3 regions of the Roseovarius sp. SK2 genome follow, and region 3 is predicted to be linked to each of the others. Evidence: riboswitches for the same ligand, from Rfam matches in the RefSeq annotation. Region 3 holds a riboswitch; each other region holds the start of a gene.
What was found. A riboswitch is a leader RNA that binds a small molecule or an ion and turns the genes downstream of it on or off. The one in region 3 is predicted to bind cobalamin.
Positions count from the first base shown of each region.

Region 1 (9,778 bases), on a different contig from region 3:
AGAAATCGGGCGCCTCGTCATACTCGTTGGTCCACTCGATCGAACCGTCGCAGATATAATTGCCGGTGAAGGTGCCCCGGTTGTTGGTCCGCGCCATAACGAAAATTGCGCTGCGCGGCCCCGGATCAGCACTGTCGCCCTGGAAACAGTGGTTGCCCATGATGATGCTGGACGATCCCGCCAAAATCGCGAAATGCTTGAAGAAATTGCACCGGCAATTGCGGATCTTGATGTCGTTGCCGTTGCAGTTCATCCCGATCGTTGTCCGGTCGGGCACCAGCAAAGGACTTTCCCGCGACAAAAACTGGCAGCGGTCGATCATCATGCCCTGGTCGCCCTCGCCGTGGCTGGTGATCCCCCGGTCGCGCGGCTGTGTGAAGAAACAATCCCGGAAATGTATGGCCGATCCCGCGGGGGGCAGCAGCACGGCACTGCAATCGCCGCCGCACTGGAACTCGACATTCGATACCGCGAATTTCGAGATCTGCGAGAAGCCGCTGAAATCCCACATATATTTGAACCGTTTGAACGTGTAGTTCTGCGTGCCTTCCGCATCAAAGAGCGGGTGACTGAGGGTGACGGTCTGGGCACCGACGTTTTTGGAACGCACATAGACCTCTCGGCCCACCCCGTTGCCCGTGACCAGCGAACCGACCTGGATATTGGCCACGTTCGCCACGTTGATCAGTCGCTTGTTGTCGTTGGCGTTGTACGTTGCCTGCGAGGTGACAGTATCGGTGTCCCAGTTCGCCCCCGGAAAAACCGAGAATTGCGCGTTCTTGATCACGTGTCGCGTCTTGTAGGTGGTCCGGTTCGGCACGGCGGCCTGCATGTCCACAGGTTCGCGCAGCGCCACCTTGCGGCCTTTCATGTCCAGCTCCACGTGGCCGGGGTTGTTCAGCAGCGCCTGGTAGGCCTTCTTGAACGCCATCTCGGTTTCACCGCCGAAAGCGTCCACGTATTTGGAAAAGTCGAAATCGTTGACCAGCTCGAAAATCTTGTCGACCGGCATGGTGACCTCGCCCTCGAACTCGACCTTGCTTTGCATGGCCAGGCTGTCGCCCAGAAAATACGTACCGGCGGACACCAGCACGGTCCGGCCATGCGCCGCGGCATCCGCGGCCTCGAACGCAGGCAGGTCATTGGTGCTGCCATCCCCTTTCGCGCCGTAATCGCGCACGTCCACCAGTCCGACCAGATCGCGCAGGAAGATGCTGGTTACATCCTCGATCCTAATGTCGTCGATCCGCACCACGCCGCTATTCGGCCCCGTCAGGTCGATGCCGAAATGGCCATACAGGGGCTCTGTGCCCCAGACCATGTCGACACCGCCGCGGTCGCCGCTGCCGACAATAGCCGTGACCTCGACCACCTCGCCATAGTTGGTCAGCGCCACGCTCGGGCCGGTCTCGACCAGGCCGTTGACATGGGCGCCGCCCGCACCGCCGGCCCAGGCCGCGATGCGCACGTTCGGCAGGTTCCCGGCAATTGCCTTAACCCGAGCGGTGATCTGCAGGTAACAGCCCGGCAGGATCGGCGTCTCGCCCATGTACCGCAGTTTCTGAACGGCTTGGGTTTTCTGGATCTCCAGCGCCCCGCCGAAATCCTGATCGGCAGGCACGAAGGCGGCGTTGGCCGCCCCATCATACGTGTCGGACCCCGGCGTGCCGTTCCCGCTCGACCAGACGTCCAGCCCGTTCGCATAGGCCGGCGGCATGAAGGTGATGCCATCGGTAATTGCCTTGTTCATGAATTTCCCTTTCCGCGCCAGGGGGCCGTCCCCAAGGCGTCACATGTTTGCCAGCCATAGGCGCGAACCGGAGCGCACCCGGGCTTCGGGAAATATCAACGGGGAGTTAACGGGACCTCAGGACACCGTGACGGTGCCCGACCTTTGGCGGCCTATGCCAATGGCGGTGTGAATTGTACCTAAAGTGGGTAAAAACCCACTATATCAGGCATTCTCATAGGCCGAATTGGGCCTACGCCATTCCGCCCTGCACCAGCCGATCCGCCAACCGCGCATAAGCCTCCGACACCGGACCGTACTCCAGCGCCACGGGCCGCCCGGCGTCGCCGCCCAGCCGTGTGTCGAGGTCGATCGGCAAGGCCCCCAACAGCGGCAACTCCAGCCTCTCGGCCTCCTGCGCCACGCCGCCATGGCCGAAAATCGCCGCCTCGTATCCGCATTGCGGGCAATGGAACATCGACATGTTCTCGATCAGCCCCAGCACCCGCGTCTTCAGCGTGTTGAACATGTCGATCGCCTTGCGCGCATCCAGAAGCGCCACATCCTGCGGCGTCGAGACCACCAGTGCACCGGTGGGCGCCGCCCTTTGGCACAGGGTCAACTGCACATCCCCCGTTCCCGGCGGAAGGTCCACCAGCAGCACGTCCAGCTCGCCCCAGTCCACTTGGCTTATCATCTGCTGCAAAGCCCCCATCAGCATCGGCCCTCGCCAGACAACGGCGCGGTCCTCTTCGATCATCAGTCCGATGGACATCATCTTGACGCCATGTGCCTCCAGCGGAGTCAGGATCTTGCCGTCCGGGCTGCTCGCCCGCTCGGTCACGCCCATCATGCGCGGCAGGCTCGGCCCGTGTATATCGGCGTCCAGCAAGCCCACGCGCCGTCCCGCCCGGGCGAGTGCCACTGCAAGGTTCGACGCCACGGTCGACTTGCCCACGCCGCCCTTCCCGGACGCCACCGCCAGAATCGACTTCACCCCGCCTGGGCGGATCGACGCGCTTCCGCCCTCGGGGTGCCGGCCCACCTTCAGTGACGGGGTCGGGGCCTCGGGCGCCTGTGCGGTCAACGCCACCTGCGCCGAAGTCACTCCTTCGACCGACAGCGCCGCGCGCTCGGCGGCTGCTCTCAAGGGCTCCATGTGGCGGGCCATCTCGGCAGTGGGCGCCTCCAGCACGAATCGCACTTCGCTGCCTTCGAGTCGCATCGCACGCACCATGTCGCGTGAAATCACGGTACCACCGTCCGGCAGTTCAAGCCGTTCCAGCTCCTGGCGCACTTTGTCGAGTATTTCCGTCATGCCCTGCCTCCATGCATCTGCGCCGCCAAAAGTCGCATTTCTGAAAGCAGGCACAACCCCCGTTTCAATCCCGCACAAAAAACCGGCAAATAGATGATATTGCACGCAAAAAATGAACTATTCTTCTATGCGCTTCCTGCATAGCCGCGTTGCAGCAAAATCTATTGTGCACGCGCAGCATATCGCTATCTTTAACTCAACAGCGAACGAAACGGCCACCGCGCCAAACGCTCGCTAAAACAATCAGGTGCTTCTCCTCCCGTTTGGCACCTGTTCGGGATACCGCCTCTCCTCCCTTGTGCGGTCCCGGCAAGACCTGGGCTCAGAACGAGCCCAACTGTAACGAACGGTCCCTTCCTCCTCCCTGGGACCCGACGTAAAGAACGGCGGCGCCTCTCCTCCTCCCTGGCGTCGCCGTTTTTTTTGCGCGACACCATCCATTCCTCTTCCGGACACCTGAACCGGATGCGCCCCGCCGCATGTGACAACGGGGCCAAATTCCGTAAGCTCAGTGCATGACCCGAGCCGCGCGCCCGCGCCGTCCGCGGGCCATCGGCGCCGCATGCCGCGCCTCTTCCAGGAAATCGACGAAGGCACACGCCGCAGCACTGCCCGGGTTCTGCACAACTGGCTCGGCCAGCGCCTCGCGCAACACGCGCGCCGTGACGGTCCCCGGATAGGCGAAAACCCATTCCAGGAATCCCAGTCGCGCCACGGCCTCGGCCTCCGCGCCGGTGGCGCCGCTGCGCTCCAGTCCATCCATGATCGGTGTCAGGTTCATGTTTTCTGCTCTTCCTCCGGCCACACCCCGGGCCGGACTGGGGCGAAGGAAAGCCGCGCGAGAACCGCTTTTCGGTCCACCGCCCGTACCGCCCCCCGCGGTTCGACGTTCACCCCAAGGGCTGGTTTCCGGGCTTGGCGGGGGTGCGGATACGCGCGCCTTCCCGGGGCATCTTGCCCCAGTGGCCCTCTGCGGTATCCCCCATCCTTACCGTTGCGGGGGCAGCGCCGGACTTGCACCGGCTTCCCAATTCTCCACGGCTTTCGTGGCACCTTCGGGACCATCATCTTGCCGCCAACCGGCCTCTGGCGCAACACGCGATTGCGACCTTGAAGGGCCTCCCGACGACACATGCGTCAAACCAGCCCTCAGGCCAGAACGTCGGCCCATTCGGGATGCCGTCGAAACTGCGCCGCGGCAAAGGGGCAAAGCGGCGTGATCTTGCGGCCCGCCGCCCGGGCATCCTCCACCGCGCGCGTGACCAGCGCCAAGCCCACACCATCGCCACGATATTCGTCCGGCACGCCGGTATGGTCGATAATCATTCCCGAGCTTCCCAACTTGGAATAGGTCAGCTCGGCCTCCGGTCCGTCACCGATGCGGGTGACATAGCGCCCCTTGCTCTCGCCGTCCTCGTGTTCGATCTGCATGTCTGTCTCCCATGGCCGAGCGCAGGATGCCGCACCGCCGACGAAAGGTCCATCACACTGTACATCGCGTGCCGTATGCACGACGCCGAACCAAACGCAAAACGGCGCCCCGAGGGGACGCCGCTCCATGGTCCGGGCCGGCAGGATCACTCCGCCGCCAACTGCTCCATCACCTCATCGCTGGCCTCGAAATTCGTCGTGACGTTCTGCACGTCATCGTCATCCTCCAGCGCGTCGATCAGCTTCATCAGCTTCTGCATCGCTTCCAGGTCCAGCTCAGTCGTGGTCGTGGGCCGCCAGACCAGCTTGGTTTCGTCACTCTCGCCCAGCTCCGCCTCCAGCGCGGTGCTGACGTCGTTCAGATCGGTATCCGCACACCACACGGTATGCCCGTCCTCGCCCGATTCCACGTCCTCGGCCCCGGCCTCTATCGCGGCCATCATCACCGTATCGGCGTCGCCCGCGCCCGCCGGGTAGGTGACCTGCCCCTTGCGTTCGAACATGAACCCGACAGAACCAGTCTCGCCCAGGTTCCCGCCATGCTTGGTGAAGGTCGAGCGGACCGTGCTGGCGGTACGGTTGCGGTTGTCGGTCATCGCCTCGACAATCACCGCCACGCCGTTGGGACCATAGCCCTCATAGCGAATTTCCTCGTAATCCTCGCCGTCGCCCGCGACCGATTTCTTGATCGCCCGGTCGATATTGTCATTCGGCATCGACTGCGACTTGGCCTGCTTGATCGCAAGGCGCAGGCGCGGGTTCTTGTCGGGGTCCGGATCGCCCATTTTGGCGGCAATCGTTATCTCCTTGGAAAATTTGGAGAAAAGCTTTGCCCGCTGGGCATCCTGACGCCCCTTACGGTGCTGAATATTCGCCCATTTTGAGTGGCCGGCCATGACGCGCCTCCGATGACATGTGTAAAGTTCACGCCTCTATAAATCAGGCGCGGGCCGCTGTGCAATCCCGGCAATCGACTGTTGCGCCGCCGCCCGTTGCCTCTAGGCTGGCCGGACGGGCCGCGCCCGTCAGACCGCTCCGGAAAGACCTCGCCCAGATGACCCAGGACCAGATCATACTCTTCGCGCTTTTCGGCGGCGTGTTCGCGCTACTGCTCTGGGGCCGCTACCGCTACGATATCGTCGCGTTCGGCGCGCTGATGCTGGGCGTGGTGCTGGGTGTCGTGCCCACCGAGCAGGCCTTTACCGGCTTCGGTCACCCGGCAACGATCATCGTGGCCCTCGTCCTCGTTGTCTCCGCCGGTCTGGTACGCTCGGGCGCGGTCTTTCTCATCACCCGGACGCTGGTCGACAGCTCGCGCAGCCTCGGCGCGCATATCACCATCATGGGCGGCATCGGCGGCGTGCTCTCGGCCTTCATGAACAACGTCGCGGCACTGGCCCTGCTGATGCCCGTCGACGTCCAGACCGCGCGCAAGGCCAAGCGCCCTCCGGGACTCAGTCTCATGCCGCTTTCCTTTGCCACGATCCTTGGCGGCATGGTCACACTTATCGGCACGCCCCCAAACATCATCATCGCCGGCATCCGCGAGGACGCCTTGGGGCAATCCTACTCCATGTTCGACTTTGCCCCCGTCGGCGCCGTCACCGCGCTTGCCGGTCTTGTCTTCGTCGCCCTCATCGGCTGGCGGCTCATTCCGGCCCGCGACGACAGCGGTCTGCACGCCGCCGAACTGGCCGATTACCTGGCCGAACTCACCATCCCCGAGGACAGCGCCCAGATCGGCAAGCGCCTCGCAGAGTTGCAGGAGGATGCCGACAGCAACGACGTCGCGCTTCTCGGCGTGGTGCGCGACGGCAAACGCCGCTATGGCCGTGCCCGCAACACCATTCTGCAAGCCGGCGACGCGCTCGTGATCGAGGCCACGCCCGACGCGCTGGATGAGTTCCGCTCCGCGCTGTCTCTCGCCTTTTCGGACTCCAAGCGCGAGGACAAGGTCCGCGCCGCCGGCGACGGGCTCGACATGATCGAGGTCGTGGTCCCCCGCGATGCACGCATCGCCGGCCGCACGGCCCAGTCCGTGGGCCTGAATTGGCGTCAGCGCTCGGTACTGATGGGTATCTCCCGCCGCGGCCGCCAGATCCGCGAGCAAGTGCGCAAGACAACGATTCAGCCGGGCGATATCCTCCTTCTGCTGGTCCCGCACGAAACCGGCTCGGACGTGACCGAGTGGCTGGGCTGCCTGCCGCTGGCCGAACGCGGGCTGAAAGTGACGCAGGACCGCAAGACTTGGGCTGCCATCGGCATCTTCGGCGCCGCCGTCGCCGCGGCCAGCTTTGGCCTGCTCTATCTGCCCATCGCGCTCGGGCTGGTGGTCATGGCCTATGTGCTGACGCGCATCGTCCCGCCGTCGGAGCTCTACACCCATATCGAGTGGCCCGTGGTGGTGCTGCTCGGCTCGATGATCCCCCTGGGTGCCGCATTCGAAGAGGCCGGCGGCACCGCCCTGCTCGCGGGCGGCCTCGTCGACCTGACGGCAGGCTTCCCCGCCTGGGCGATCCTGACCGTGCTGATGGTGGTCACGATGACGCTCTCCGACGTGCTCAACAACACCGCGACCACCATTGTCGCCGCCCCCGTCGGCATCCAGATGGCCAGCACGCTCGACGTCTCGCCCGACCCGTTCCTGATGGCCGTCGCGGTGGCCGCGTCCTCGGCCTATCTCACGCCGATCGGGCACAAGAACAACACGCTGATCCTCGGCCCCGGCGGCTACGCCTTCGGGGATTACTGGCGCATGGGTCTGCCGCTCGAAATCATCGTGGTTGCCGTGTCCGTGCCGGCGATCCTGGTGTTCTGGCCGCTTTAGACGCCCGGCTTCAGCGGCAGTGCCGCGCGATCTCGCGCTCGCGCAGGCCCGTCTCGACCAGCAGGCACTTGTCCCGCGCAGCATAGTAATAGCCCCGCGCGTACCACATTACCGCATCGGGCTCGCTGCCATCTGATACCAGCCACGCGCCGCGCAGGTATTTCACCGCGTATTTCAGGTTGGTCTCAGGATTCAGCAGGTCGCTCGCCTGACCCTGGAACCCCATGCCCCGTGCCGTGGCGGGCAGGATCTGCATCATCCCCCAATACGGACCATTGCGCGCCTTGGGGCGGTAATCACTCTCGCGCTGCACCACCCGGTGCACCAGAGACCGCGGCACCTCGTAGTTGTCGGCATACTGGTTGATCAGCGCCCGGATCTGCGGCGTCTCGTTGGGATAAAGCGGCGGGTTGTGCCGCGCTGGCGGCTCCGACGCCTCTTTAGCGCTGCATCCCGCAACCACGCACACCAGCATCAAGGCCATCAAACGCCGCATCAGAGAATCCCCCGGTTTTTCGGTCTTTTTCCCCAAGCCCCGGTCTCTGGCAAGCTTGCAGAATTCCGACGGGCGAGAATCCGCCATTTATATTTGGGCCGTCCTCTTGCAAACCACGCGGCCCATCCCATTTCACCGCCATCCGGGTGCGAGGCTCCGCCCGGCGGCTACGAAAGCGCGGAGTCGCGCCGAGAGTGCTTTCCTCCCCTTGGACCAACCCCATGCGCATCATAACCGCTGCAGTCGCGATCGCCGTCGCAACCCTCCCCGCCTTCGCAGATGAAACCGAGGGCCACGTCCTCGCCTTCGACCGCATCGACGGCATCATCGTTCTTACCGACAAGACCGTCTGGGAAGTGCCCACCGAGATCACCCTGCCCGAGGACCTCGGTCGCGGCGATCGCGTCCTCTTCGAGTACGACACCGCCGGCGAAGACGGCATGACAAAGCTTAACGCCGTCACGCGCCTGGCCACCGCGCTGCCCGAAGGCACCGACGGCGGCAGCTAAGCCTGGCATCCCGGGGCCGGCCTCACCCGGCCCTGGCTTGCGCAGACCGCGGTGGCCTCACGCCCACCCCACGGCGGCGCGATAGAGATGCCAGGTCGCATGACCCAGCACCGGCAGCACGACGATCAGCCCCAGGAATAGCGGCACCGTCCCGATCAGCATCAGGACAGCCACGATGGCACCCCACCTGGCCACTGTTGCCGGGTTCTTCTGCATCACCCGCAACGAGGTGGCGACCGCCACAGCCAGCCCGACCCGGCGGTCGATCAGCATCGGAAATGTCGTCAGGCTGACCGCCAGCACCATCACCGCAAAGACCGCGCCAACCGCCATTCCGACCGCGATCATCGTCCAGCCCGGCCCGGTCGTCAGCACATCCGTCACGAAACCCGACAGGCTCTGCGGGGGCTGTGGCCCCAGCGTCCAGTCATAGATCTTCATCGCCGCCAGCATCCAGATGATGAACACCCCCAGCAGGTACACCGCCATCACCAGCACCGGCCCGATATTCTCCGCCCGGATCACCGACAGCGCGGCGCTCCATCCCACGTCGTCGCGCTGCTCCGCCTGTCGGCTCATCTCGTATAGGCCGATCGCCACGATCGGCCCCAACAGCAGGAACCCCGCCGCCAGCGGAAACAGCATCGGTAACATCGCCCGGTGAAAGGCGAAGAACGACAGGCACAGCCCGATCGCCGGATAGATCATCACCAGGAACATCACGTCACTTCGAAAGCGGCTGAAATCGGCATAGCCCTTGCGCAGCGCCTCGCTCAGATCTCCGTGTGACAGCGACCTGGCCTTCGGCGTGGCGCCTGCCTCGCCGCTCAGCGCGACGGTGGCATCGCCCACCGACCGGCTCACGCCGGACACGCCCTGAAAGAACCATGAAAGTGGATTTCCGATAGTCTTGACCATGAGACACTCCCTTCCTCCATTCGGCCGGGCATCCCGGTCGGATTAGGTTCGGCGGGTCTCGTCACTTGGCGGAACACCCGCCTGTCTGGTCATCCTACCACAACCAAGGCGTGCAGGTGATCACTATTTAGGGACAGCGCCCGTCAGCGACGGCGCCCCTGACCTTTCACTGTTCCAGGAACACCCGAAGGTCCGGCAACCGCCTCACAGCGGCCAGATGAACGGGATCAGCGCACTGGCCAACACCCCCACGCTCAGGTTCAACGGCACGCCCACCTTCAGGAAATCGGTAAACTTGTAGCCTCCTGGCCCATAGACCAGCGTGTTGGTCTGGTACCCGATGGGCGTGGCGAAACTGGCCGAGGCCGCGACCATCACCGCCACCACAAGCGCCCGCGCGTCGATCCCCATCGCATCCGCCAGCCCGATGGCAATGGGCGTCACCACCACCGCTACCGCGTTGTTGCTCACCAGTTCCGTCAGGATCGAGGTCAGAAGGTAGATCGCCCAGACGATCAGGAAGGGCGGTAATGACGACAGCGCCGGCGCC
Region 1 covers NZ_JARAMK010000005.1:156,369-166,146, reverse strand. The annotation lists gene PVV74_RS11980 (glycosyl hydrolase family 28-related protein) at 1-1,750, opposite strand, end outside; gene PVV74_RS11975 (Mrp/NBP35 family ATP-binding protein) at 1,983-3,047, opposite strand; gene PVV74_RS11970 (hypothetical protein) at 3,556-3,828, opposite strand; cobalamin riboswitch at 3,931-4,119, opposite strand; gene PVV74_RS11965 (GNAT family N-acetyltransferase) at 4,197-4,478, opposite strand; gene PVV74_RS11960 (YebC/PmpR family DNA-binding transcriptional regulator) at 4,625-5,374, opposite strand; gene PVV74_RS11955 (SLC13 family permease) at 5,533-7,305, shown strand; gene PVV74_RS11950 (lytic transglycosylase domain-containing protein) at 7,316-7,801, opposite strand; gene PVV74_RS11945 (hypothetical protein) at 8,023-8,310, shown strand; gene PVV74_RS11940 (DUF2189 domain-containing protein) at 8,368-9,228, opposite strand; gene PVV74_RS11935 (SLC13 family permease) at 9,433-9,778, opposite strand, start outside.
Region 1: another riboswitch for cobalamin. It lies ahead of PVV74_RS11970 (hypothetical protein); the one in region 3 lies ahead of PVV74_RS20010 (CbtB domain-containing protein).

Region 2 (9,778 bases), on a different contig from region 3:
ACCTCGGGCGCGCGCGGCCTTGCCGGCGGCATCAAGTTCGCCGCCACCGCCTCTGCGGTAAAGGACGAGGCTGCCAGGCTTCTGGGAAAGCAACTGATCACGAACCAGACCGGCGCCACCGGTGAAACGGTGCATGCCGTCTATGTCGAAGCCGACGTCAAGCATGACGCCCAGTATTACATTGCCTTCGCACTAGACCCCGACACTGGCGCACCGCTACTCGTCGCCTCCCCCGATGGTGGGGTGGAATTCGAGCAGAAGGCGCAGATGAACGCCAGCGAAGTCGCCAAGCACAGCCTGACCGGCAGCATTGATGCGGACCGCGCCGGTCTGACCGAGTTTCTGTCCGGCATCGGGATGGAGGACGAGAAGGCAGTCGAGCAACTTCTGTCGGCCTGCGAGGCGTTCATCGAGAACGACATGGCGCTGCTGGAGATCAACCCGTTCGTCCGCACGCCCGACGGCACCTGGATGGCCATCGACGCCAAGGTCGCGCTGGATGCCAGTGCCGCGTTCCGGCACCCGGAATGGGATTCGATGGTCTCGGGCGAGGGTCTGCCCGCCGTGGAAACCGCAGCGCAGAAAAGCAACATCAACTTCGTCAAGCTGACCGGCAACCTCGGGGTCGTGGTCAACGGCGCGGGGCTGGGCCTGGCCACGAACGACATGATCATCGATGCGGGCGGCAAGCCCGCGAACTTCATGGATATCCGCACGACCGCCACCAGCATGGACATCGCCCGCGGCGTCGAACTGCTGCTGCAGGAGCCTTCGGTCACTGCCATCCTGCTGAATGTGCATGGTGGCGGCATGACGGTCTGCGATACCATCGCCGAGGGCGTGAACTTCGCCTATTCGCGCAACAAGGGCACCAAGCCCGTTATCGCCCGTCTGGCCGGCCAGAACGCCGAATGGGGCCAGCGCATTCTCGTCGACCGAAAGGTGCCGGTCGAGATTTGCGGCACCATGTCCGAGGCCGTCAACCGCGCGGTCGAAATCGCATCCAAGGGGGCACGCTGATGGCAATTCTGGTCAACGAGAACACCCGACTCCTGGTTCAGGGCATGACCGGTCGCGCCGGCACGTTCTATACCGACCAGGCGATGCGTTACGGAACGAACTGCGTTGCGGGCGTACGTCCCGGGCGTGGCGGCACCTCGCATCTCGGCTTGCCGGTCTTTCACACCTGCGCCGAAGCGGTCAAGGAAACGAAGGCCAATGCCAGCCTTGTCACCGTGCCCGCCCCCAAAGCCGCCGACGCCATGATCGAGGCGATCGAAGCCGAGATAGAGGTGGTCGTCTGCATCACCGAACGGGTGCCGCAACACGACATGCGCAGGGTCAAGGAGGCGCTCGAAGGGTCGCAGACAATGCTGATCGGCCCGAACAGCCAGGGAATCCTGACGCCCGGACAATGCAAGATAGGGGTGATGCCGACCGTCGACGCGAAGCCGGGCCAGATCGGCATCGCGTCGCGCTCGGCCTCGCTCACGTCCGAGGTTCTGGCCAGTTGCAGCGCCGCCAATCTGGGCCAGTCCACAACCGTCGGTGTCGGAGGCGACGTGCTGCACGGGATCGGCTTTGTCGGCTGCCTGGAAAAGTTCCGTGACGACCCGGATACGAAGGCCGTGGTGCTGATCGGCGAAATGGGCGGACGCGAAGAGGAACTGGCCGCCGAGTATCTCTCTTCGGTCGATTACGGCAAGCCCGTGGTGGGTCTGGTGGTGGGGCGCCACGCGCCGGTCGGCCGCCGGATGGGCCACGCCGGCACATTGTCGGTCTTCGGCAACCTGTCGGCCGATGACAAGGTTTCGCTTCTGCGCGATGCGGGCGTCGTGATTGCCCGCGACGCAGGAACCGTGGTGGAAACCGTCCAATCCTGCCTGTCCTGATTTCGGGAAATTCTCGAACGACCTGTCGCGTCGTACCCGAAGGCAGGCCAGGACACTCAAGAAAACCGCCCAGGCACCGGATGAACTTACGGATTCGGTTTCCTGGGCCGACGACCGCGCGACGCAGGTCGAAACCCAGATCAAATTGACACGGCAAGACGTCAGCCGGTCCCGCGTTGGGATTTTCTCTTTCCTCACCCGGCGTCATGCACTAACACCCGAGTCGCTTCGGTTCCTGTCGGCTTTCCGGCGGGAGAATAGGGAATGCGGTGCGACGCGCCAGGCGTCAACTCCGCAACTGCCCCCGCAACTGTAGGCGGAGAGCGAGGCCGGACCATGTCACTGTCATGCGGCGCATGATGGGAAGACCCGGCCAAGCGTTGACCCGCAAGTCAGGAGACCTGCCGAGGTGATCACCCTGTCCGAACGCGGGGCGCGTTTCGACAACGGATCTTCCGTAGCGGTGACACTTGCACCGTCTGCGAAGAGTTTCCTTCCAGGCATGAACCAAAAAATCAGCGCATCAAGCGCGCCCCGGAGGGACAATCCATGTCACGCCCGTTCAAGTCCGTCCTTGCGGCAACCACCGCCCTTTTCATCCAGCCCGCCGTCGCGCAGGATGAACCCTACGACCTCGGCACGATCTTCGTCTCCGGCGGTCTGACGCCCATCGAAGGCAGCGCGTATGGCCGGGCCGGTAGCGTCATCACCGAGGAAGAAATCGAGGACCGCAACGCGGTCTACGTCGCGGACCTGCTGCGGTCGCTGCCGGGTGTTTCCGTATCCCGCACCGGCGCCTATGGCAGCGTCACCCAGGTGCGTCTGCGCGGTCACGAAGGCAACCACACGCTCGTTCTGATTGACGGGATCGAGGTCGCCGCCCCCAATACCGGCGAGTACGACTTTTCCGGCCTTCTGGCCGCCGATATCGAGCGCATCGAGGTCATTCGCGGACCGCAATCGGCGCTTTACGGCTCCAACGCCATCGGCGGGGTCATTTCGATCACCACCAAGACGGCGCAAGAGCCGGGTTTCTCTGGCAACGTCGGTTTTGAAGTGGGATCGGACGGCACCACCGAGGGCCGCCTCGGCCTGCGCCTGAATACCGAACGCGGTCAACTCAGCTTTTCCGCTGCGCGGCGCGAAACCGGCGGATTCGACATTTCCGGCACGCCCGGCGGCGAGGATGACGGCGATCTGAACCGCACCTACAACCTCAAGGGCCGCTACCGTGTGAACGAGGTTCTGACGATCGGCGGCAGTATCCGCCATGTCGACCGCACCGGCGACAGCGACAGCGGCGTGTTCGGCGCCCCGACCCGCGCAGGTCTTGTCGTCGATGACCTGTCGGGCACATCGCTTCAGGAAACCTATGGTGGCCTTTACGCAGAACTCGATACGCTTGGCGGGCGGCTCCTGAACCGGGTTGACCTGTCTTTCGGCACGATCGACCGCCAGGGTGTGAGCGGCGCCGGCGTGCGCAATTCAGACAATTCCGGCACCCGCGCAAAAGTCGCCTATCGCGGCACGGTCGCGCTGGACGCGCCCACCCTCAACAGCGCCAACCATACCCTTAGCTTCGCCGCCGAATGGGAGCGTCTGACCTACAAGGAAAACGATCCCACGATCGTCTTCGCGCCGGGACAGCTCGTCAAACGTTCGCGTGAACAGACGGCCATCGCGCTCGAATACCAGGGCGATTTCGGAAATGGCTTTGCGCTACAGGGCAGCGTGCGGCACGATTTCAATGACAAGTTCGAGGATTTCACGACCTACGCGATCGGTGCCTCCTACCAGTTGCCCAACCAGACGACGCGCCTGCATGCCTCTTATGGCACCGGCGTCCAGAACCCGACGCTGATCGAGCAATTCGGCTTCTTCGCCAACTTCGCCGGCAACCCGAACCTTGAACCCGAACAGAGCAAAGGCTGGGATTTCGGTGTCGAGCAGCAATTCCTGAACGGTCGTGGCCTGATCGACGTGACCTATTTCAACGAGGAACTGACGGACGAGATCACGTCGGTCTTCGACCCTGGCACGGGGATCTCGACACCAGTCAACCAGACCGGCACAAGCGACCGGCAAGGCATCGAGGTCGCCGCCAGCGCCGCCCTGACCGACCGGCTGGACATGTCGCTCAGCTATACCTGGCTCGACGCCGAAAACCCTGACGGCAGCGTCGAGGTCCGGCGCCCCGAGCACGAGGCGCTGTTGCGGCTGGGCTACCTGATGCCGAATGACCGCACCCGCCTGAACCTCGAGGTGCAGCATGTCGCCGGTCTCTTCGACAGCGACTTCACCGCGGCGTCGCTCGGTGCGAATGTGGTAGAGCTTCAGGACTATACGCTTGTGAATGTCGGGTTCAGCCACGAAGTTACCGATGACATCCAGGTCTACGGACGGATCCATAACGTGACGGACGAAAGCTACGAAGAACTGGACGGATACTCGACGCAAGGCCGCACCGCGTTCTTCGGCGTGACCGCGAACTTCTGACATGGCGGCGCGGCGCTTTCATATCGTCGCGACCCGGCTCGCCTTCGCAGTGATCCTGTGCTGGGCGGGCCTTGCCTCGGCCGAGGCGCCGCGCCGCGTCGTGTCGATGAATCTCTGCACCGATCAGCTTGCCATGCTGCTTGCCGGGCCGGGACAGTTGCATTCGGTTTCCGACATCTCGCTCGACCCGCGGATGTCGGCGATGACCGAAGAGGCGCGGGACTACGTGATAAACCAGGGCCTGGCCGAAGAAATCTACCTGATGAAGCCCGACCTGGTTCTGGCGGGCAATTTCACGACGCGCGCCAGTGTCGCCATGCTGCGCCGGCTGGGCGTCGAGGTGGTCGAGTTCGAGCAGGCTCGATCCCTGCCAGAGATCCGCAGTAACATTCTTCGCATGGGTGAGATTCTGCACCGGCAGTCCGCCGCACGCGAGATGGTCGCCCATTTCGATGCGCGCCTTGCCGCGCTGCAACAGGACAGCGGCGACCGGCCCGACGCGATGCTGTACTACGCCAGCGGGTATACGTCGCCGGCAGGCACGTTGTCGGATCAGATCCTTCAGGCCGCGGGCTTCGACAACGCGGCGGTCAAGGCCGGGCTCGGCACTCAGATGAAAATCCAGCTGGAAACGCTGGCGATGCTTGATCCCGACATCGTCATCACTTCGCAGCCATATCCCGGCGCCTCGCGCTCCGAGGCGATCATGCAGCATCCGGTGGTCGAGGCGCTGCGCGCCGAATTGCCCTTTGCCACGGTCACGGACAGCGACTGGGTCTGTGGCACGCCCCACGTGCTGCGCGCCATAGAATCGCTGGCCGAGACCCGTCATCGGCTGACGAAAAACACGCCATGACCCGTCTGGCGATCATCCTGTGCGTGCTGGTCGTCGGGCTGTTCTTCGGATCCCTGCTGATTGGCCCCGCCGAGATCGGCATCACCGACAGCCTTTCAGCGCTCTTCGTCGACGACGGCGGCGCGATGACGCTTGTCATGCGCGAGATCCGCCTGCCCCGAGCCTTGCTGGCCCTGATGATCGGCGCCAGCCTCGGTCTTGCCGGTGCCGCGATGCAGGGCTACCTGCGCAATCCGCTGGCGGAACCGGGGCTGATCGGCGTGTCCGGCTCCGCGGCGTTCGGCGCGGTGCTGGCCATCCACACCGGCGTGGCCGCGTCCTTCGCGCTGGCCCTGCCCTTCTCGGCCCTGGCCGGTGCGCTTTGCGGCGTGTTCCTGATCATGGCGCTGGCCGGGTCGCGCGGCACGTCGCTGACCCTGATACTGGCCGGGATCGCCGTTTCGGCGCTGGCGGCCGCGCTGACGTCGCTCGTGCTGAACCTGTCGCCCAACCCCTTCGCCGCAAGCGAGATCGTCTTCTGGATGATGGGCTCGCTCGCCGACCGATCCATGACCCACGTCTGGCTTGCCGCGCCGTTCATGGCGGTGGGCTTTGCCCTGCTGGGCGGCCTTGGCCGCGGGCTCGACGCGCTGACCCTGGGCGAGGATTCGGCGCAGGCCATGGGCATCGGCCTGACCCGTCTGCGCCTGATGCTGGTGCTGGGGACCGCCTGTGTCGTCGGCGCGGGCACGGCGGTGGCCGGCGCAATCGGATTTGTCGGTCTCGTGGTGCCGCACCTGTTGCGGCCCCTGGTCGGCGCGCATCCGTCGCGCTTGCTCTGGGCCTCGGCCCTGGGCGGTGCGGCGATGGTGCTCGCCGCCGACATCGCCGTGCGGGTGGTCCTTCCGTCGCGAGACCTCAAGCTGGGCGTGCTCACGGCCCTCGTCGGCGCACCGCTCTTCCTGCACCTGATCCTGAAACTGCGGCGGGAACGGATATGACGCTTCTCTCGGTCAAGGACCTGTCGGTGTCGCTCAAGGGGCGGGACGTTCTGCGCGACGTCACCTTCGATATCGGACCGGGCGAGTTCGTGGGGCTTATCGGCCCCAACGGCGCCGGCAAGACCACGCTGATGCGCGCGGCACTGGGTCTTCTGCCGTTCACCGGAACATGCAGTCTTGCGGCGCTGTCCGAGAACGCGCGGGCCCGGCAAGCGGCATGGATGCCGCAAGCGCGCGAGATCGCCTGGCCCGTCACCGTGGAAACCGTGGTCACGCTGGGCCGGACACCGCACCTGAAGTCGATCCAGAACCCCGCCGACCACGATCGCAAGGCTGTCGACACTGCGCTGGACCGGATGGAACTCGGCGGCATGCGCCACCGCGATGCCACCCAGCTTTCGGGCGGCGAACAGGCCCGGGTCCTGATCGCGCGCGCACTTGCGCAGGAGACGCCGCTGCTGCTGGCCGATGAGCCCATCGCGGGCCTTGACCCCGCACACCAGATCTCGACCATGCAGACCTTTGCGGCGCTGGCACGAAGTGGCAAATCCTCACTGGTTTCGCTGCATGACCTGGGGCTTGCAGCACGCCACTGCACCCGGCTCATCCTGCTCGGCGGGAAGGGCCTGGTTGCCGATGGTCCACCGCAGGATGTTCTGACCTCCCGGCGCCTGGCCGATGTGTTCGGCGTCACCGCCTGGTTCCAGGAGACGCCCAGCGGCATGGTGTTCCAGCCTTTGGACACGCTCAGCTGACGCGCCAGCTCTCGGGTTCCGGCCCCCCTCTGCCGGAACATCGCGCAAAATGCTATGATGCAGGTCTCATCCGAATGCGCTGCCGGTCTTGCCGACCGCGCGCCAACGGAACTTTTGCTCAAGCCCGCACGTTTTGTGCCGAAAGGAGTTCCCGCATGTCCAGCTTCCGCGCACGCGCGATCACCAAGCCCGTCTTCAAATGGGCCAAGGGCGTTTTGCCCGGGATGTCCAAGACCGAAAGCGAAGCCCTGAACGCCGGCGAAGTCTGGTGGGAGGCCGAGCTTTTCTCGGGCAACCCGGACTGGTCCAAGCTGCGCGCGGTCAAGACGCCGAAACTGTCGGACGAAGAACAGGCCTTTTTCGACGGTCCCGTGCAACAGCTGTGCGAGATGATCGACGATTGGAAGATCAACCACGAAACCGGCGACCTTGCCCCGGAGGTCTGGCAGTTTCTGCGCGACAACAAGTTCTTCGGGATGATCATTCCCAAGGCGCATGGTGGGCTGGAGTTTTCCGCCTTCGCGCATTCCGAGATCGTTCGCTATATCTCGACGCGCTCTGTCGCCGCCGCCGTGACCGTCATGGTGCCCAACTCGCTTGGCCCCGGCGAGCTGATCCACCAGTTCGGCACCGACGAACAGAAAGACTACTGGCTGCCCCGCCTTGCCGACGGGCGCGAACTGCCCGCCTTCGGCCTGACCAGCGCCGAGGCCGGGTCCGACGCAGGCGCGATGGTCGATGACGGTGTGGTCTGCAAGGGCCAGTGGAAAGGCGAGGAAGTGCTGGGCATCCGCCTGAACTGGGCCAAGCGGTACATCACGCTGTCGCCGGTCTGCACCGTGCTGGGTCTGGCCTTCAAGCTGCGGGACCCCGATGGCCTTTTGGGTGAAACGCCCGATATCGGCATCACTTGTGCGCTCGTTCCGACCGACCTCGAGGGTGTCGAAACCGGTCGCCGCCACATCCCGTCCTCTACGATGTTCATGAACGGCCCGACCACGGGCAAGGATGTGTTCATCCCGCTCGAAAACATCATCGGCGGGCAGGAGTATGCCGGCGAAGGCTGGATGATGCTGATGAGCGCGCTTGCCGCCGGGCGTGGCATCTCGTTGCCCTCCATGGGTTGCGCCGCCATTGCCCTGTCGGCCCACACGACCGGCGCCTACGCCCGTATACGCGAACAGTTCAACCTGCCCATCGGCAAGTTCGGCGGCGTGCAGGCGCGACTTGGACGCCTTGCCGCCGACGCCTATTCGATGGATGCCGCACGCCACCTGACCTGCGCCGGGCTGGACGAAGGGCGCGCGCTGTCGGTGATCTCGGCGATCATGAAGGCCCATGCGACCTTCCGCATGCGCGAGGCGCTGAATGATGCGATGGACGTGCATTCCGGCAAGGCGGTGATCGACGGGCCGTCGAATTACCTGCTGCCACTCTACCGCGCCGTGCCCATCGGCATCACGGTCGAGGGGGCGAACATCGTCACCCGCAGCCTCATCATTTTCGGGCAGGGCTCGATCCGCGCCCATCCCCATATGCTCGACAACATGCTGGCCTTGGAAGAGGACGACCCCGACAAGGCGCTTGAGATGTTCGACAAGTCCCTGTGGGCCCATGTCGGGCACAGCACCCGCACCCTGTTCCGCAGCTGGGGCCGGGCCTTGACCGGCGGCCGCTTCGCACCGGCCCCCGCGGCGGGCGATGCAACCGATATCTACAAGCAGCTGTCGCGCTGGTCCGCGGCCTATGCGCTGACCGCCGACATGCTCTTCCTGTCGCTGGGGGGAGAGCTCAAGCGCAAGGAAATGATCTCGGGCCGCATGGGCGACATCCTGTCCGAGATGTACATTCTCTCCGCCGCGCTCAAACGGTGGGAGGACGAAGGCCGCCAAAAGGCCGACCTGCCGGTTCTACGCTATGTGGCCGCCGACGCGTTCCACAACATCCAGACCGCCCTGGACGAGGTCATCGCCAACCTGCCGGCCCGCTGGGCGGCATGGCTGCTGCGTGTCTTCACCCTGCCGGGCATGGCCCAGCGCAAGCCCGGCGACAAGCTGACCGCACAGTGCAGCGACCTTCTGTACGATCAGTCCGAGGCCCGCGACCGCATCGTCGGCCGTATCGCCGGTGGATGTAACCGCGACGGTGTGCAGGTGCTGAACGAATGCTACGCCAAGGTCACCCAGATGGCGCCGGTCATGAAACGCCTGCGCGATGCGAAAAAGACCCCGCAGGAGGCTCTGGAGGCTGGCATTCTGAGCGATGCCGAGATGGCCGATATCGAGGAGATGTCGCGCCTGGTCGACGAGGTCGTCGCCGTGGAGGACTACGCGCCCGAAGATTTCGCCGCGCTTTTCCCCGCGCCGCAGCAACATGAGCGCACCCAGCGCGAGGCGGCGGAATGACGGCAACGAGTGGCAACCGCGTCTTTCTCGTAGACGGCGCCCGCACGCCTTTCCTGAAGGCGCAAGCCGGCCCCGGGCCGTTCACGCCCGTGGATCTTGCCGTGCAATGCGGCAGGCCGCTGCTGGCACGTCAGCCCTTCGACCGCGCCGCGCTCGACCTCGTGATCCTTGGATGCGTCAACGTCATCGCCGACGAGATGAACCCGGCGCGCGTCGCCGGATTGCGTCTTGGCCTGCCGGAGGCGACCGTGGCGTTCACGGTTCAGATCAACTGCGGCTCGGGGATGCAAAGCATCGACACTGCCTATCGTTACATCCGCGACGGCAGCCACCAGATGATCCTTGCCGGCGGGGCCGAGGCCCTCAGCCACGCGCCCCTGACCCTGCGCCAGTC
Region 2 covers NZ_JARAMK010000009.1:459-10,236, forward strand. The annotation lists gene PVV74_RS15945 (succinate--CoA ligase subunit beta) at 1-1,020, shown strand, start outside; gene sucD (succinate--CoA ligase subunit alpha) at 1,020-1,892, shown strand; cobalamin riboswitch at 2,105-2,315, shown strand; gene PVV74_RS15955 (TonB-dependent receptor plug domain-containing protein) at 2,442-4,388, shown strand; gene PVV74_RS15960 (ABC transporter substrate-binding protein) at 4,390-5,244, shown strand; gene PVV74_RS15965 (FecCD family ABC transporter permease) at 5,241-6,224, shown strand; gene PVV74_RS15970 (ABC transporter ATP-binding protein) at 6,221-6,979, shown strand; gene PVV74_RS15975 (acyl-CoA dehydrogenase) at 7,135-9,384, shown strand; gene PVV74_RS15980 (acetyl-CoA C-acetyltransferase) at 9,381-9,778, shown strand, end outside.
Region 2: another riboswitch for cobalamin. It lies ahead of PVV74_RS15955 (TonB-dependent receptor plug domain-containing protein); the one in region 3 lies ahead of PVV74_RS20010 (CbtB domain-containing protein).

Region 3 (9,778 bases):
CGCTGGAGTATTCCAAGTTGAAACCGACGCTGATGTCGGCCGTTCAGGACAGTTTTGCCAGACTGAGGGCACAGCATGATCTTGTGATTGTCGAGGGGGCAGGCTCGCCCGCCGAGATCAACCTGCGGAAGGGCGACATTGCGAATATGGGCTTTGCCGAGGCGGCGGATGTGCCCGTGGTCCTGTGTGGCGATATCGATCGCGGCGGTGTCATTGCGCAGATCGTCGGCACGCAGGCGGTTCTGCCGAAGGCGGATGCCGCGCGTATCGGTGGCTTTCTGGTCAACAAGTTCCGCGGCGATCCGACGCTTTTCGAGGATGGATACCGGGAAATCGAAGCGCGCACCGGTTGGCGCGGCTATGGCGTGGCGCCGTGGTTTCCCGAGGCGTGGCGGTTGCCGGCGGAGGACGCGCTGGATATCGCCGACAGCCCGGTTCAGGGCGCGTTTCACATCGTCTGCCTGCAATTGTCACGGATCGCGAATTTCGACGACCTGGACCCGCTGACGCAGGAGCCGGGCGTGCGCGTGACCATGTTGGAACCGGGGCAGGTGTTGCCGCTTGATTCGGATCTGGTGATCATTCCGGGCTCGAAATCGACACGCGGTGATCTGGACTTTCTCCGCCGGCAGGGGTGGGACGTCGACCTTTTGGCGCATCACCGGCGGGGCGGCAGGGTGCTGGGCATCTGCGGCGGTTACCAGATGCTTGGCCGTAACGTCTCGGATCCGGAAGGAATCGAGGGGCCGCCGGGGGACTCGCCGGGACTCGGATTGCTGGATATCGAGACGGTCATGGGGGGCGACAAGAGCGTGACCCAGGTTGACGCGCACCACGTGGGGCTGGATCTTCCATTTGCCGGGTACGAGATTCATATCGGCCGCAGTGACGGGTCGGACCGCGCGAGACCGTTCGCCAGGGTGGATGGCGTGGCCGAGGGGGCGGTGTCTGCCGATGGTCGCGTGGCGGGCAGCTATCTGCACGGGATGTTCGGCGATGACAGGTTCCGAGCGACTTGGCTTAACTCGAACGGGGCCGATGCCTCGGATCTGGGATATCAGGTCATGGTGGAGCGCACGCTGGATGAACTGGCGGCGCATCTTGAGACGCATCTGGATGTTGCGGGTCTTTTGGCGCTTGCAAGATGAGGTCAGGCGGCTCCGATCGCCTCGTCCAGCTGCTGCCAGCGGGTTTGCGGTGGCAGTCCGAGGCGTAGCCAACGGTCTGAATAGGGGAAGATGCGGGACCACACGCTGTGCATTGCGAGAGCCTCTTGTACCTTATGCGCATCGGGCACCTCGTAGGTGCGAAAGAGCGGGGTACCTCCGACCAGCGTCCAGCTGGCGCGGGAGGCGAAGGAATCCAGCCGCGCGGCGTCTTGGATCAGCCTTTCGACCGTGCGCGCCTGCCACCCGGTGTCGGCCAGCGCCGCGCAGGCTATTTCGATGGCGGGACCCGAGACGGGCCATGGGCCTGCCAGATCGCTAAGACGGTCGGCGACCGCCCCCGAGGCGAGGGCGAAACCGAGCCGCAGGCCCGCGAGACCGTAGAACTTTCCGAAGGACCGCAGGACGACGCAATTGACAGGACAGTCTATGGAGCCGATGGAAAGGTGCGGCTCTGGATCGACAAAGCTTTCGTCGACAATAAGCAGCCCCACATCGGAGGCGAGGTCGAGTAATGCCTCGGGCGCGGTGCGACGGCCGTCGGGATTGTTGGGGTTGACCACTACCGCAAGGTCCGAGCCCCGCAGGGCGTTTACCGACGCGACCTCTTCGACCTGCCAGCCGCAGGCCCTGAGGGCGGCGGCGTGTTCGTTGTAGGTGGGTGCCAGGACGGTGGCGCGGCCTGGCTTGGCCAGCCTCGGCACCAGTTGGATGGCGCCCTGTGCGCCGTTCATCGGGATGACGCGCAGGGACGTGGCGTAGGCGCTGGCCGCCGCGTCGCGCAACCGCGCCAGGTCGGATTTGCGCGGCAGAACTGCCCAGGCGTCGCCGGAGATCGGCGGCACAGGGTAGGGTTCGGGATTGATGCCCGTCGACAAATCGAGCCAGTCGGCGGGGGCGCCGCCCAGCCTTGCAATAGCGGCGTCCAAGTTGCCGCCGTGATCTCGGACTTCCGTCATGATGCCCTTAGAGCAGCGCAAGACCGGCCAGCGCAAGGGCGCAAAGTGCCATCGCGCGCCGGTAGAGCGACAAGGCGCGCAACAGATCTTCGGGGGTCGGATCGGGGGCAGTGCCGTTCAACCAGGGCTCGTCGTTGGCGCGCCCGTCATAGATGCGGGGGCCGGACAGGCGGACGTTCAGGGCACCGGCCATCGCGGACTCGGGCCAGCCCGCATTCGGGGACCGGTGCCCGGGCGCGTCCTGCTGCATCACGTGAAGCGTGTGAAAGAACGCCCCCGAGACCAGTGCGAAGAAGATGCCGGTCAGGCGGGCGGGGAGCCAGTTGACGCAATCATCCAGCCGGGCGGCGGCTTTGCCGAAGGCCTCGAACCGGTCGTTGCGGTGGCCGATCATGGAATCCATGGTGTTGATGGCCTTGTAGGCGGCGATGCCGGGCAGGCCCAGGATCACGCCCCAGAATAAAGGAGCGATGATGCCGTCGGAGGTGTTCTCGGCAAGGCTTTCGGTGGCTGCCCGCGCGATGGCCGGCGGATCGAGTTGGGACGGGTCGCGCCCGACGATCATACTGACGGCATGACGGGCAACTGGCGTATCCCCGGCGGCCAGCGGGCGCGCCACGGCGGCAACATGCGCGTGCATGGAACGCATGGCGACCAGCGGCCAGGCCAGCCCTGCGCCGATCATTGCGCCGACCCACCCGTGGGGCAGGACAGCCTGAACGAGCAGGGCGGGCAGGCCAGCGAGAAAGGTGATGCCCGTGACCGTCACTGCGCCGGCGATCAGACACCGGCGGCGGGAGCCGGTGTTTAGCCGGCGCTCGGCCATGGTAATGGCCTGGCCAAGCCAGGTGACGGGGTGGCCGATACGGGCGTAGAGCCTGTCGGGCCAGCCAAAGGCAAGGTCCAGCGCCAGAGCGCCCAGCATCATCAGTGCGAAACTCATGCGCGGCCCGTCTCGAAGTTGAAAACGGATGTGAGGCCCGTTTCTTGCAACGCGGCTGCGCCTCCTCGCGGGATGGTTCCCGGTGCAAAGATCAACCCGCGAGCGGATCCAGTATGGGCGCGCACTGTGCCCAATGCGCAGAGATCCCTTGCGAGATCGGCCATCGGATCGCATGGGCCACGACGCGCTGTGCAGCGACGCGCGGACTCCGAGGCGATGGCAGCAACGCGGGGAAGGTCGCGTGCCAAGGTCGCATCGGCCCATTCATCGGCCAGGTCCGACACGTCGTCGAATACATCGTCCTGTGCGTCGGTACAGAGGGGCGCGCCCCACAGACCGCCAAGGATCGTGGCACGGGGCGGGGCGGACATCGCTCTGATCACCTCACCCGAACGGGACGCCCAGAGGTGCTGATCGGGCGCGTCGAACATTAGCGGATCGGTGGCGCCCTCGATGGCGATGCAAGCCTTGGCCAACTGTTCGGGTGTGCCGCCATACCCTGCTGCTCTGGCGGCCGCCACCAGCGTTGCCGTCGATCCGCCTGCCCCGATGCCAAGCGCGAAATTGCGGCTTGCGCCGGGAAGGGCATCCAGCCCCAGGTCGCTTGCAAAGCGGGCGAGTTGATCCGCGTTGAAAGGCAAGGCCTCCTCGGACGGGGCCGTGACGCGCATCGCGGAACAGGCCAGGGTGATCAGGGCGACGGGCCCCGAAGGCCCGAGCCGGCCCTGAATCCATTCACCGAAATGACCGCAGACCGTGACATGAGTCATGTGCGGTTGACCTCGATCACCGAAAGCGGGCCATCGGGGCCACACCGCAGCCGCGTTACCGACAGGTGCGCCACCTCGAATGCCAGCCCGCCGGAGCCGTGTCCGGTCACGAAGCCGAGCGCGGCGCGGATCACGCCGGCATGAACGACCAGCGCCACCGGGCCGTGCGCCGCGGCGTGGCGCCCATGCTCGATCAGGGCGGGGGACACGCGCGCGCAGAGGTCGTCGAAACTTTCGCCGCCGGGTGATCGGTGGGCTGCCAGGGTCGCGCTGTCCAAAACGCCGATGTCGGGTAGCGCGTCAAGCGCCATGCCGTCATGCGTGCCGAAGTCCTGCTCCCAAAGTCGTGTATCCTGTTCGTATGTGCCGAAAATCGCGTCGGCTGTCTGGAGGCAGCGTCGTGCCGGACTGCTGATGACCCGCGAGATGGAGGTCAGCCGATCTTTGAGTTGGGCGACCGCCTTGGTGTCGAGGGCAGCCTCGACATCGGTGCGGCCATAGAGGCGTCCCGGAACGGCCACTTGGGCGTGACGGATCAGGATAAGCTCTGGCCGGATGGGCGCAACGGGTTCCAAGACGTCGCCTTTCAGCTTTCTTTTTTCCTCGAAAAGTGCTTTCCCACGCTGCAATGAAAAAGTCGATACTCATCACCGGGGGGGCACGTTCCGGCAAGTCCGCACTGGCAGAACGGATGGCTTTGCAGCCCGCCGGCCGGGCGATCTATATCGCCACGGCGCGTCTGCACGCAGGCGACGACGAGATGGCCGAGCGCGTGGCGAAACACAAGGCGCGGCGCGGTGCGGCGTGGCAGGATGTTCATGCGCCGACCGACCTGGCCGGAGCATTGCAAGACACCGATGGTACACTGCCTCGGCTCGTCGATTGCCTGACGCTGTGGTTGACCAACCTCATCCTGGAAGACAGCGATTGGTGGGGCGAGACCGGCAGGTTGGTCAAGACGCTGGAGCGCCAGGCCGCGCCGGTCGTTTTTGTTACCAACGAGGTGGGGCAGGGGATCGTCCCGGAGAACAAGCTGGCCCGGCTGTTCCGCGATGCCGCGGGGCAGGTGAACCAATCCGTGGCGCAGGCCTGTGAAGAGGTTTGGCTGACCGTGGCGGGCTACCCGATGAAGGTGAAGCCGAATGACCATTCTTTCTGACGTCTCGTCGCTGGACGAGGTTGCGGGCCTCGCCGGTAGTTTGCCCCTATCCGACGATAAGGCGGCCGAGGCGGCGCTGGCGCGCCAGAACAGCCTGACCAAACCGCCGGGCGCGCTGGGGCGGCTGGAGGAACTGGCTATCTTCATGGCGGGTTGGCAAGGCAGGGAACGGCCCTCCATCGCCAGCGCGCAGTCCCTGATCTTTGCGGGAAATCACGGTGTCTGCGCGCAGGGGGTCAATCCGTTTCCACAGGATGTGACGGCGCAGATGGTGGCGAATTTCGAGAACGGCGGCGCCGCGATCAATCAATTGTGCCGCGCGAACGAGGCCAATCTGTCGGTGATTGCGATGGAGCTGGACCGGCCGACTTCGGATATCACCGCCGCGCCGGCCATGTCGGACGCTGATACACTGGACGCCCTGCGCCGCGGGGCCGCGGCCGTCGATCCCGGCGTCAGCGTCTTGACCCTCGGCGAGATGGGTATCGGCAATTCGACCATCGCCGCCGCGATGGCCAAGGGCGCATTCGGCGGAGACGCGGCGCTTTGGGTCGGGAAGGGAACGGGGTCAGATGACGCAGGGGTCGCGCGCAAGATCGACGTGGTGTCACGCGCCTGCACGCTTCACGCGGATGCCGTTGGGCTGGACATTCTTGCCCGGCTCGGCGGGAGGGAGCAGGCGGCGATCTGCGGCGCCGTGCTGGAGGCGCGGGCGCGGCGTATTCCGGTCATCCTCGACGGGTTCATCTGCACGGCCGCGACCGTGCCGCTTTTTGCTGCCGACCGGCGGTTTCTCGACCATTGCCTTGTCGGTCATGTCAGCCGTGAGCCGGGCCATGCGCGGCTTCTGTCGGAACTGGGGATGCGGCCGATCCTGTCGCTGGACATGGCGCTGGGCGAAGGGTCGGGCGCGGCGATTGCGCTGGGCGTGTTGCGCGCGGCGCTGGCCTGTCACAACGGGATGGCGACATTTGCCGAGGCGGGGGTGTCGGGTCAATGAGCCTGCGTGCGCGCATTGCCGAGCTTCAACTGGCGGTGATGCTGCTGACCCGGCTTCCAGCCGGGCGGATCGGTGACGACCCACCGACGATGCTGGCCGCGCGGTGGGCCTTCGTGCCGGTGGGGTCCGTTGTCGGCGCTCTGACGTGGATGATTTTCAGTCTGGCGGAGGCGATTGGCGCGCCGGATCAAATTTCGGCTCTCCTGGCGTTGGGCGCAATGGCGCTGGTCACTGGAGCGCTGCATTTCGATGGGCTTGCGGATTTTGCCGACGGCCATGGTGGCGGACGTGACAAGGCGCACGCGCTGGAGATCATGCGCGACAGCCGCATCGGCAGCTACGGCGTGGTTGCGGTGGGGGTGGTCGCGGCGCTGTGGGCGGTGTCCGTAGCCGCCGCCGATCCCGGCTTTTGGGCGTTCGTCGGCGCAGCGATGCTGAGCCGGGGGGGCATGGTCGCGGTCCAGGAGAGTCTTACCCCGGCCCGCGCGGATGGTCTGGGGAAAAGCGCGGCGGGCCGCAGCAGGGCCGCGCGGGGCGTTCTCGCGGCTTTGGCGGCTGTGGCGCTGGTGATTTCGCCTTGGACGCTGCTGGCCTGCGCGATGGTGACAGTTGCCATCGGCTGGCTGGCATGGCGAAAAATCGGCGGACAGACCGGCGATGTTCTGGGGGCCGTGCAAATGGTCTCGGAAACCGCGATCTGGGTCACAGTGGCGTGCCTTTGACGGCCTTTTTGCCGGGCTGTCAGTCCTGCCAGCCCTCGTACATGATAAGGTCATCGAGCGATATCCGCTGCCGCCACCCCTTGGCTGCCAGTTCGGGTTGGTCGTAGAGCTGATCGACATATCCCACGCAGAGATAGGCCACCAGCTCGACATGTTCGGGGATGCCGAGCAGAGCGGCGATTTCGCGGTGATCGAAGATGCTGACCCATCCCACGCCGATCCCCTCGGCGCGGGCGGCGAGCCATAGGTTCTGCACCGCGCAGACTGTCGAATAAAGGTCCATGTCACGGTTGTGCGTGCGCCCGAGGATCACCTTTCCGCCGCGGGTACGATCGCAGGTGACCACGATATTGAGCGGCGCTTTGGTGATCCCTTCGAGCTTCAGCGACCTGTAGGCGGACTGACGATCATCGGGGAACATGGCGGCGGCTTCTTCGTTGGCGCGGTTGAAGATGCTGTGCACCTGGGTTCTGAGTTCGGCGTCACGCAACAGAATGAAGTTCCACGGCTGCATGAAGCCGACGGAGGGCGCGGCGTGGGCCGCTTCGAGGATTCGGCGCAGCGCGTCTTCGTCGATCGGGTCTGGTAGGAACTCGTTCCGCACGTCGCGGCGCGCCTCGATGATGTCGTAGAGACATTGCCTTTCGTGCGAGGAAAAGACACGCGCCGGACTTGGCTTGAGTTGATCCGCCATGGAGGGGCTCCGGGATGGATGCGGCGAGTTTCAGGCGACCCTATCGGAGGGCGATGCCGTGTGAGACGCGTCGGCAAGCGGCATTGCTTTGATGTCCGGCGCGGCGGTTGTCGTGTCTATGTCAGAGTGGGGCGGGACTTTGCAAGCCTGACACAGAGTACGTTTCCAAGCCGGCCAGGGACGTTCGCTTTGCGGTTCAGTCGCTGGGTTCGAGATTCGCCTATCGTTTTGCGTTGTATTGTTGACAGGTCGCGGTGCTTGCTAGACTAACGAGAGTGATCAGTTCCATTTCCGCAAGAAATGGAGAACAGGGAACGCGGTGCGCCTGAAAACATTCGGCAATTCCGTGGCTGTCCCCGCAACTGTAGGCGGCGAATCAGGCTGAATACGTCACTGGAGCAATCCGGGAAGGCCAGCCAGACGATGAAGACCCGCAAGCCAGGAGACCTGCTGATCGCGACTGAAACCACAAGGCCTTCGGGTGTGAAGGCAAAGAGGTACTACTATGATTGTAAAGACTGCATCCACCGCACGGGCAACATCGGCCTCCGGGCTCGTTTCGGTGATCGCCATCGCCGCGCTGGGCCTTGGCGTGATCTTCGTGGCAGGCCACGTTCAGGCCGCGGCGCTGCACGACGCGGCGCATGACGTGCGTCACGCCACCGGCTTCCCCTGCCACTGAACCGATGTTCACGCGTCTGCTGACCAGCGCCTTGTTCGCTGGCGCTGCCGCAGGGTTGATTATCGCCCTGGTGCAGCTTTTTTTCGTTCAACCGGTCCTTCTTCATGCCGAGCTTTATGAAGGTGGCGACCTGGTGCATTTCGGGACCGAATCGACCGCTTCAGCCACGCCAGAGCTGCCGGGCTTCGATGCCGTGCGGGATGGTTTGAGTATCATTTTCACGATGCTGATCTATTCCGGTTACGCGATGATCCTGGTGGCGCTGATGTCGCTGGCTGAAAGCCGTGGTGCGGCAATCGACGCTCGCACGGGCCTGATCTGGGGCGTTGCCGGGTTTGTCGCGGTACACCTTGCACCGGGCTTTACCCTCGCGCCGGAAGTTCCGGGCGTGGCTGCGGCGGATGTCTACGAGCGCCAGATCTGGTGGTTTGCAACCGTGCTGACGGCCGCGATCGCCATGTGGCTGATCGCGTTCAGCCGGAACTGGGCCGGATGGGGTGCAGCCGTTGTGCTCTTACTGGCGCCGCATGTCATCGGTGCGCCCGAGCCTGAAGTCTTTACCGGACCGGTTCCGACCGAGATCGGCGCCTTGTTCGCGTCGCGCGCTCTTGGAACCGGACTGGCCGCCTGGGTCATGCTGGGGGCCTTCGCGGGCTTCTTTTGGTCGCGCGAAAGTGAAACGACCGGCCAGGCTCAGACCGTCTGACACTGGCACATCATTGCTCGGGCGCGTGCCTTGCGCGCCCGTTCTCTTTATCGAACATGACGTTGGATTCGCCCATGGACCGTTCCATTCCAATGCTTCTTATCGGCCTCGTTTTCGGCGGGGGACTTGGATTCACGGTGGCTGCGGCGAACGGCGTCACCTTTGACGGGCATGATCATGGCGATCCGGCTCCTCATGGCGGTCCTGAGCAGCACGCCGGCGCGGCCATGCACGATCATGGCGCCATGTTGTCGGTCCCGGCAGGCGCCGATGCGCCGAAGCTGGAGATCGAGGTGACGCCTGATCCGTCCGCCGGCTGGAACCTGCATATCATGACCGAGAACTTTCGGCTCTCGCCGGAGAATGCCAGCCGCGCCCATGTTCCGGGCGAAGGACATGCCCATGTCTATGCCAACGGCGTCAAGCTGGCTCGCGTCTATGGCCCCTGGATGCATCTGGACACCCTGCCCGAAGGCGAGGTGGAACTTGAGGTGGTATTGAACAGTAACGATCACCGGCCACTGGCCGTGGGCGGTGCTCCGGTTGCGCAGAGCGTCATGCTCAGCAACTGAGCGCCGGGACGCGGCCGACCAGACAAAACCGAAGTCTACCGCATGGCTGCGCGTCCTCGATCCAGCCGTCGGGGGCGGCAAGATAGGCGTGCAAGGTTGCGACGATATCTTCTGCATCCGCCGCCGGATCTACCCCGTTGAAGAAATATATGGCCCGGCCCGGCCCCTGCATAGCCATGGAAACCGGACTGGCACAGCCATTCATGCACCCGCGTTCGACGATACTCACCGCGTCTGCCAGCCCTGTGGCCGTCAATTCCTCGCGCAGAGGTCCAAAGTCCAAAGGACCGCAGTTCTGACAGAAATGGACAGTGGCGGAGGGGTTCATTCGGTGTCTCGCGTTGCGTCGTCACGTTGAGGCATACAGATCCTGCGCCTCTGGTCAATTCGGGCAGGATTTTGAGG
Region 3 covers NZ_JARAMK010000013.1:1,708-11,485, reverse strand. The annotation lists gene PVV74_RS20055 (cobyric acid synthase) at 1-1,148, shown strand, start outside; gene cobD (threonine-phosphate decarboxylase CobD) at 1,151-2,125, opposite strand; gene cbiB (adenosylcobinamide-phosphate synthase CbiB) at 2,133-3,068, opposite strand; gene PVV74_RS20040 (hypothetical protein) at 3,065-3,838, opposite strand; gene PVV74_RS20035 (histidine phosphatase family protein) at 3,835-4,413, opposite strand; gene cobU (bifunctional adenosylcobinamide kinase/adenosylcobinamide-phosphate guanylyltransferase) at 4,467-4,997, shown strand; gene cobT (nicotinate-nucleotide--dimethylbenzimidazole phosphoribosyltransferase) at 4,981-5,997, shown strand; gene PVV74_RS20020 (adenosylcobinamide-GDP ribazoletransferase) at 5,994-6,719, shown strand; gene bluB (5,6-dimethylbenzimidazole synthase) at 6,739-7,413, opposite strand; cobalamin riboswitch at 7,677-7,882, shown strand; gene PVV74_RS20010 (CbtB domain-containing protein) at 7,919-8,095, shown strand; gene PVV74_RS20005 (CbtA family protein) at 8,100-8,801, shown strand; gene PVV74_RS20000 (hypothetical protein) at 8,876-9,373, shown strand; gene PVV74_RS19995 (DUF1636 family protein) at 9,363-9,656, opposite strand.